Regions from separate parts of the Bacteroides sp. CAG:633 genome, predicted to be linked through region 1. Evidence: riboswitches for the same ligand, from Rfam matches in the RefSeq annotation. Region 1 holds a riboswitch; each other region holds the start of a gene.
What was found. Region 1 has a riboswitch for cobalamin ahead of QVP67_RS06400 (TonB-dependent receptor). Riboswitches for the same ligand answer to the same signal wherever they lie in the genome.
Positions count from the first base shown of each region.

Region 2: another riboswitch for cobalamin. It lies ahead of QVP67_RS13800 (DUF5074 domain-containing protein); the one in region 1 lies ahead of QVP67_RS06400 (TonB-dependent receptor).
Region 3: another riboswitch for cobalamin. It lies ahead of QVP67_RS05260 (tryptophanase); the one in region 1 lies ahead of QVP67_RS06400 (TonB-dependent receptor).
Region 4: another riboswitch for cobalamin. It lies ahead of QVP67_RS14645 (TonB-dependent receptor plug domain-containing protein); the one in region 1 lies ahead of QVP67_RS06400 (TonB-dependent receptor).

Region 1 is NZ_FR883048.1:9,876-12,079, reverse strand. Features, by position in the region: gene QVP67_RS06405 (2-oxoacid:ferredoxin oxidoreductase subunit beta) at 1-378, shown strand, start outside; cobalamin riboswitch at 656-861, shown strand; gene QVP67_RS06400 (TonB-dependent receptor) at 953-2,204, shown strand, end outside.
Region 2 is NZ_FR883144.1:35,347-37,550, reverse strand. Features, by position in the region: gene QVP67_RS13800 (DUF5074 domain-containing protein) at 1-832, opposite strand, end outside; cobalamin riboswitch at 1,127-1,326, opposite strand; gene QVP67_RS13795 (vitamin B12 dependent-methionine synthase activation domain-containing protein) at 1,470-2,204, opposite strand, start outside.
Region 3 is NZ_FR883036.1:32,119-34,322, forward strand. Features, by position in the region: gene QVP67_RS05260 (tryptophanase) at 1-858, opposite strand, end outside; cobalamin riboswitch at 1,145-1,344, opposite strand; gene QVP67_RS05265 (sensor histidine kinase) at 1,408-2,204, opposite strand, start outside.
Region 4 is NZ_FR883153.1:12,944-15,147, reverse strand. Features, by position in the region: gene QVP67_RS14650 (multidrug effflux MFS transporter) at 1-962, shown strand, start outside; cobalamin riboswitch at 1,081-1,289, shown strand; partial or broken gene QVP67_RS14645 (TonB-dependent receptor plug domain-containing protein) at 1,356-2,204, shown strand, end outside.

The DNA.
Region 1 (2,204 bases):
GCTGTAGCCAAGAAGGAAGACCGCGCCAAGAACGCCATCTACCTGGAGCATGGCAAACCTATGCTGTTCGGTGAAAACAACGAATACGGACTGATGCAGGAAGGCTTCGGTCTGAAGGTAGTGAAGCTGGGCGAAAACGGCATCACGGAGAAAGACATCCTGGTGCACGACGCACACTGCATGGACAACACCCTGCAGCTGAAGCTGGCGCTGATGGAAGGTCCCGACTTTCCTATCGCACTCGGCGTGATCCGCGACGTGGAAGCTCCTACCTACGAAGAAGCCGTACACCAGCAGATCGAAGAGGTTTCGGCCAAGAAGAAGTATCACAACTTCGAAGAATTGCTGCTGACTAACGATACATGGGAAGTGAAGTAAGCCTATTGGCTTCTTCGCCCTCGTTACAACTATAACAGACGTGTCGGGATTCGGCACAGATGAGACTAGTTTCTCCGGATAAGGGGTTGCACAATCACCCCGATCTCTCTTATTTATCCGTTGCAAATGGTAAATCTGTGATGAATCCCGACACTTTTTTCTTTTTCCTTCATCTTCGCCTCTCCACTCACCTTTCACTATCTTTAGATAAGAAAGGATGCGGCTCGCCAATACAAAAATAAGCGAGCTTCTTTTTTGTATTGCTCTCACCTTTCACTATCTTTGCCCCCGAATTGGTTCCGTCTTGTCCAACCGGACGAGCGGATTAAAAGGGAATCGGGTGAAAGTCCCGAACAGTCCCGCTGCTGTGAAGCTCCAGTTTCAACTTATCGGAAAAGACTTTTATGCCACTGATGTTACATACATTGGGAAGGTTCCGGTAAGGGAGTCAGTCAGAAGACCTGCCATCATTCATGTTTGGTCGACCTCCAGGGTTAGGGAGGCCAATACGAACAAGTAAAAACAACAATTCAGAAAACTAAAAGACATGGTCAGATGTACTTTTCGACCTGTCATGCTTGTCTGTGCCTTAATAGGAAGCACTATATCCCTATACGCACAAAGCAAGTTAGACAGTTTGCAGCGTTTGGACGAGGTCGTCATCACGGCACGTTCCATTCAAAAGGAAGTCATACCCGTACAGCAACTTCAGGGCGAACAGCTACAACGGCTCGCCTCGCACAGTGTGGCCGATGCATTGCGCTACTTTTCGGGTATACAGATCAAGGACTACGGCGGTGTAGGCGGCCTGAAGACCGTAAACATACGCAGCATGGGCACCAATCATGTCGGCGTATTCTACGACGGCATCGAACTGGGCAATGCACAGAACGGAACAGTGGACCTGGGACGCTTCTCGCTGGACAACATGGAGAGTGTCACCTTGTACAACGGGCAGAAAAGCGCCATCTTCCAACCAGCCAAGGACTTCGGATCGGCAGGTTCCATCTATTTGCAATCGCGGACACCGAAGTTCGATGACAACGAGACCCATCGGGTGAAAGCCACTTTCAAGACCGGCTCTTTCGGTACCGTCAATCCGGCCTTGCTTTGGGAGCAGAAAGTGAGTGAAAAAGTCAATATGTCGCTTAGCGGCGAATACATGTACACCACCGGTCGCTATAAATTCACCTACCGCGTGGAAGAAGGCTACGACACCACAGCTGTCCGGCGCAATGGCGACGTCAATGCTCTACGACTGGAGAACGGTTGGTTTGGCAAGCTACCGCAAGGGCAGTGGAAGGCCAAGGCCTACTTCTACCGCTCCGAACGGGGCTATCCAGGTGCCGTGGTGCGCAACAAGTTCTCGCACGAAGATCGTCAGTGGGATACCAACGTATTTGTACAAGGCTCGCTCCGCAAGGACTTCTCCGAACGCTACAGCCTGATGCTGAACGCCAAGTATGCCTACGACTACCTGCACTACCTGGCCGATCCGCGACAGGACGAGGCCCTGATGTACATCAACAACCACTACCGTCAACAGGAAGCCTACGTATCGCTGGCGCAGCGTTATACACTGCTGCCGTCGTGGGACGTCAGTCTGTCGGCCGACTATCAGTTCAACCTGTTGAATGCCGACCTGAAAGACTTTGTCTACCCGCGCCGCCATACAGTGCTGGCTGCTGCCGCTACTTCCTTGCACCTGGGACGGGTGAAGATGCAGGCCAGTATTCTGGCTACCTTCGTCCACGACAACGTGGCCTCGGACACAACCGCTGCTGCCAATAAGATGGAATGGACGCCCACAGCCATTGCCTCGTGGC
Region 2 (2,204 bases), on a different contig from region 1:
ACTGAGATTTTGGGGCTTGTTCGGTTCCTTCTACAAATTTCAATTCTTTTGAAGACATATCCAGATGTTTAATTCCTTCATTGTCTCGAATGTATACGTGTTGCTCATCAATGACGGCAATGTGGCTTGGCCAATCTATTCCAGGAAGTTCGGCATTGCTGAATGCTATTTCTTTTTTTAATGTTTTGGCGTTTACTACTATCAGCATTCCGTCGTTGTCGAAGTGGCTGCCTACGGCATTCATGTCTCCGTTTTGTGAAATTATATAGATCTTTCCGTCGCAAAAGGCCATGTCTTGTGCAACGTTGCCAAGTTCGGTACCATTGACAGCTTTATAAGCATCATCGATGACATAGCCTTCAGGAGTGATGTACGTCAGCGAACCGTTTTCGGTTGTCATGTTACCTTCATTCAATACAAAAGTTCCGTTAGGGTCATCAAATGAGTTTAAACAGTATAAGTCAACCTTTGATGAAATTTTTTGTTCGCCTTCTCCTTGTACGTTTACTGTCAATGTAATTTTCGATACTGCATTTTCAGAAGCTTGTATACTGATGGAGTGGTTAGGTTCGTCTACTTGTGCGTTCCAGCCTTCGGGTAGTGTGGCAATGTTTATTGCATTCGCATTTTGGGCAGAATATTCTAATTGATAGCTTTGTCCAGGTATGACAAAGAAAGGGGTGGTCTCATCAAGTTGGGTTATCCATTCGAATTCTGGCGCAAGTGCTACAGGGGAATCCTTATCGTCACTACAGTTTGTAAAAAACAATACGTTAACAAATAAAATGACGGCCCATAGTGTCTTCAGCCTCATGTTAAATAAAACTTTCATTACTTTTTTGATTTAGATTAATAATTGATTATTAATAAAATAGCTTTTTAAAATCAACAGTTGGAGAAAGTTTAAGTGTTTCTTGAAGACTTGTCTGACATATAGATATAGCCATATAATCACAACAAATCACATATCATGTTGATGATATGATTTGAAAATGTGACCGGTAATCTTACAATAATGCAAATTATACAGGGCACAATAATTCATATCCCGAATTGAAGGATATGCAAACACTAAAAAATTATCCAGCATTCTGCTAATGCACCAAATCGAACTGTCCTCGCGTCCGATTTATCTTAAATGATGGCAGGTCTTCTGACTGACTCTCGCCTTTGACCCCTTTCCGGTTTTACCCAGTGGCATAAGTATTTGTCAAAGCGTTACAAAAAGAGTTTCACAGCAGCGGGACTGTTCGGGACTTTCACCCGATTCCCTTTTAATCCATGAAGCCGAACGGCTACACAGAACCAATCGGCCGCAAAGATAAAGAGAATATATGAAGCTAATCTATTGTTTTATTTTTATTTATCGGTAAAAATTTACCGAAGTATTGATTTAAAAAACTTTTGGAAAGAGAAACATTTTGGGAGGAGAGCCATGCTGCAGGTATAGATAGAATGTATCCAATAGACTATAAATGACGAGTGGACAGGTACTTACGCATTTCATTAATAGGAATCCCGCGACGTTGGGCGTAGTCTGCCAGTTGCTCTTGGTCGATTGTCCCTACTGAAAAATAGCATGCTTCAGGGTGGGATAGCATGAGACCGCAGACCGAAGCATGGGGATGCATGGCTCCATTTTCAGTGAGGGTAATTCCGATTTGTTCCATTTGCAGCAGTTTGTCCAGCAGAAAGCTGACTGATTGATCGGGCAATGAAGGATAACCTACTGCTGGCCGGATGCCTTGGAATTTCTCTGCCAATAACTCATCCATGCTCAATGATTCGTCTGGGGCATATCCCCATGCATATTTGCGTACATATTCGTGCATCTTTTCGGTTGCAGCTTCGGCCAGTCGGTCAGCTAAAGTTTGTGCTAACAGGTGTTGGTAAGGGTCCTGGCTAAAGTGGGTTTCTGCATCTTGGCCAGCTGTGGAAGCAAAGAGTCCAATTGTATCGGCAATGCCTGATGATAAAGGGCGGATAAAGTCGCTTAGACAGAGATAAGGACTCCCGTCGGCATGTGGTGTTTGTTGCCGAAGAAGGGGGAAGAGAATGTCTTCAATTATGATGTTATCTCCGTCTGAATTGGCACGGCATAGTCTGAAAAGGCTACGCGCTGTATATCCTTCTTCGTCAAAACGCTCAAGCATTCGGCAAGCTTCTTTATGGAGTTGCATAGCCTCGGCTGCTTTACTACGTTC
Region 3 (2,204 bases), on a different contig from region 1:
TTCGAACTGTACGCAGAAGCCTTTGGCGCCTTCGTACCAATCTTTCCGGTTGGTTGCGATGAAACCACCCATGTTGACAATGCCATCTTTTTTCGCACTCATGGTCATGCCGTCGGCCAGGCTGAACATTTCACGGGTAATTTGTTTGATGCTCTTGTCTTGGTAGCCCTCTTCGCGTGTCTTGATGAAATAGGCGTTTTCGGCAAAACGGGCCGAGTCGAACAGAACGGGTTTGCCGTATTTGTCAGCTATGGCACGTACTTCACGCAGGTTCTGCATGGATACGGGTTGTCCTCCTGCCGTATTGTTGGTGATGGTGACGATGATGAAAGGAATCCGGTCGGCGTGTTCCTGCAAGGCTTTCTCCAGTTTGGCAGGATCGACGTTTCCCTTGAAAGGAACTTCAAGTTGTGTTTGCTTAGCCTCGTCGACAGTACAGTCCAGTGCGAAAGCTTTGCGTCCTTCAATGTGTCCTTTGGTCGTATCAAAGTGTGAGTTGCCAGGCACGATGTCTCCTTCATGCACCAGATAGGAGAAGAGTACGTTTTCGGCGGCTCGTCCCTGATGGGTGGGGATGATGTATTCGAATCCGGTCAGTCTGGTAATGGTATCTTTAAGTTTAAAGAACGATGAAGCACCTGCGTAACTTTCATCGCCCAGCATCATTCCGGCCCATTGGCGGTCGCTCATGGCGCCTGTACCCGAGTCGGTGATCAGGTCGATGTAGACTTGTTCAGATTTCAGTTGAAATACATTGTAATGGGCTTCTTTCAGCCATTGTTCACGTTCTTGTCGGGTGCTTTTGCGGATGGGTTCTACCATCTTTATTTTCCAGGATTCGGCAAAGGGTAATTCCATAGTTGATTAGTTTTTCTTTTTTTGAGGGTTTGACATTTGGTTAACGGAATAAGTCTATGACTTATTGCTCAGGAGTCGAAGATAGTGATTTTTCTTCTATAAAGCAAGAAGTTCGTTTCCCTTTGTAAAAAAACAAATGTCCGGGCGAAATCACTTCGACCGGACATTCTCAATAAACTTGGCAGAGTTCATTTACCTTTTTACTTTCTTTGAATCAGTTGAAATGATTTGGACAGGAAATAGTTGTCCGGTTCATCAAACTCAACGCTTTTTCCTCGAAAGCAATGATAAAGTGTGTTGCATGGCAGGTCTTCTGACTTGTTTCTGTGGCAGACGCCTTCCCGGACGTATCCAGTGGCTTAAGAGGTATGTGCCTGTCACACTTCACGAAACTTACAGCAGCGGGACTGTTCAGGATTCTCACCTGATTCCCTTTTAATTGCTTTCCCGAAAGAGGATTGCAAACCAATGCAGCGCAAAGATAAGAAAAAGCCGGGGATTTACAAGGGAAATCTCCGGCAAATTAGTACATGTTACGAAGGTAATATTTTATTTTTCCCTGGCCAGTGTGAATACGAACTCCAGTCCTCCTCCTTGCCTGTTTTTGGCCGAGATGGTTCCTCCGTGTATCAGAACGGCGTTTTTCACAATGGCCAGTCCGAGGCCGGTTCCGCCCAGCTTGCGCGAACGGCCTTTGTCTACCCGGTAGAAGCGTTCGAACAGGCGGTTCAGGTGCTCAGGAGCTACGCCTACCCCTGTATCTGCAAAGCTGAAATAATAGAAGTTCTCGTCTTCGCGGAAACAGCCGATGTGTATATATATGTTGGTACCAGCGTAGGCGATGGCGTTGTCCATCAGATTCCGGAAAATGGAGTAGAGCAGCGAATAGTTGCCTTTCAGCTGTATTTTGGGTTGCAGCGAGTTGACTACTGTAATATGTTTTTCTTCCAGTTCCAAAGCTACTTCGTTGACGATGTTTCCAACCAGCAGGCTGATGTCTACCTTTTCCATATCGATCATGTTGGCTGCTTCGTCCATACGTGTCAACACGGAGATGTCGCGTAGCAGTCGGCTCAGGCGGTTGCTTTGGGCATAGCAGCGCTCCAGGAAAGTCTGCATCTTTTCGCGTGGGATGCTGTCGTTGCTGACGATGGTTTCCAAATAGCCCTGTATACTGCTTACCGGGGTTTTCAGTTCGTGAGCTATATTTTGGGTCAGTTGCCTCTTCAGTCTGATTTGCTCTTCTTCCTGGGTTATGTCGTTAATCGAGATTTCGAAGCTACGGTCTTGGAAGATGATGCATTCGATGATAAAGATACGTCCGTTTTTGTTGATGTTGAGCGACA
Region 4 (2,204 bases), on a different contig from region 1:
GGCTGTTTATTGCATCGACGCTGTTGTGCCTGTTTTCGCAGAGCATAGAGCAGTTTGTGGCGTTCCGTCTGTTACAGGGCATAGCCGGTGCGGGTGGTATCGTCATATCGCGTTCGGTGGCAACGGACAAATATTCCGGACGCGAACTTGCCAAAATGTTGGCTGTAATTGGGGCCATTAACGGAGTGGCGCCGGTGGCGGCTCCGATTGTGGGTGGCCTGCTGACCGATGTGATAGGATGGCAGGGCATCTTCTGGATTCTGTTCGGGCTGGGACTGGTGTTATTGGCCTGCTGCTTACGTTTTAAGGAATCGTTGCCGCGTGAAAACCGTTCGGCTGAAAAATGGAGTGATACGTTCCGCAGTTTTGGAGTCGTGTTGCGCGACAGGCGTTACGTGTGCTATGTACTTCAGATGGCTTTCGCACAGGGAGTGCTGTTTGCCAACATCGCCTCGTCGCCTTTCATCGTGCAGCAGCATTATGGCTTTTCGGCATTTGCGTTCAGCTTGTGTTTCGGAGTCAATGCGCTTGCGATAGGTGTTGCGGCTGCCTTGTCGGTCAAGTTTCGCCGTTCGGAGACCAGTACACTGGTTGGCTGTTGCGGAATGGTAGTGGCAGCCGTGTTACAGTGCGGGGCGTTAATGTCGGCGTGCAGCTTTTGGGTATACGAGGCTCTGATGCTGGTTCTGCTGTTCAGCATGGGGATGACGTTTACTTCGAGCACAGCTTTGGCCATGGAGAGTCAGCGCGAGAATTCGGGCACGGCATCGGCTCTTTTAGGTGCGGTATGTTTTGCGGCGGGAGGCATTGTTTCGCCATTGGTGGGCATCGGTAATATCCTTTCGTCCACGGGAGTGGTATTTGTGGTTTGTGCCTGCTGTTCGCTGCTGTGTATGCTGGTGGCTTTGGGGCGCCGGGGCACACGGCTGTATTTTGCTTTCAGCACGATACGAAAGCAATAAAACGTAACCTGCGCCACGGTGGCCAACAGCGTTTCAGCAAACCACTTCCGACAGAACGCTGTTTGTTGGTATTCAATACTTTTTTTGTGTTTTTGATTGCGGATATTCAAATAAATTCCTACATTTGCCGCTGTTTTGTTCCGTAATCTCCGTTCGGAGATGTGGATGAAAAGGGAATCGGGTGTGAATCCCGGACAGTCCCGCTGCTGTGTGTTTCAAGAGGAATGTATCATACTCGGATGCCACTGTTTTTCTGATAATAAAGAGAATGGGAAGGCGATACATTAGGAAACGAGTCAGAAGACCTGCAAAACAAAGTCGAAAAATTGTCTGTTCGAGGAAAGCAGTCAGTGCACACAAGAATAATGAAATAAAAGATTCTGCCGTTTGTTTATGAAGATGCGATTGGGCTGTATCGTATTGTGCTGCATGATGACCTGCCGGATGGTGGCACAGGAAGTGCAGGAAGATACGATTGCCGGCAAGGTGCATCAGATAGAGAAAGTGACGGTGACTGCCCGTAGGATGCCCAACAAGGTGACATCGGCTGTGCCTGTGCAGACCATGTCGAAGCAGGACATCAGCCAGCTTGGCATACAGAATGTGGCGGATGCCGTACGCCGTTTTGCCGGTGCCGACGTAAAGGATTACGGTGGTATAGGCGGACTGAAGACAGTCTCTATCCGCAACATGGGTGCAGCCCATACGGCTGTCAGCTACGACGGTGTGGCAGTCAGCAACTGCCAGGCAGGGCAGATAGACATCGGACGTTTTTCGCTGGACAATGTGTCGATGCTTTCTCTTTCCATCGGTCAGAGCGAAGACCTGTTGCAGTCGGCCCGTCTGTATGCGTCGGCCGGCGTACTGAACATCGAAACGGAAAAACCTCACTTCGAAGGAAATCGTACTTCTGCTTTTCTGGCACGTGTCAGGGGCGGCTCGTTCGGATATGTAGCGCCCTCTGTCAGATGGTGGCAGAAACTGGGGGAGCGTACACGCCTCTCGGTAGATGCCGGTTATATGCGTGCCGACGGCAATTATCCGTTTACGCTGGTGAACGGGAAGTACGTGACGAAAGAGAAACGAAACAACTCGGAAGTGGAGTCGTGGCAGGGCGAAGCGACGCTGTATCATACGTTCAAAGACGGAGGGGAGTTGGATGTGAAAGGATATTATTACTATTCAGCCCGCGAACTACCGGGAGGGGTAACCCTTTATAACCCGATTTCGGATGAAAAATTA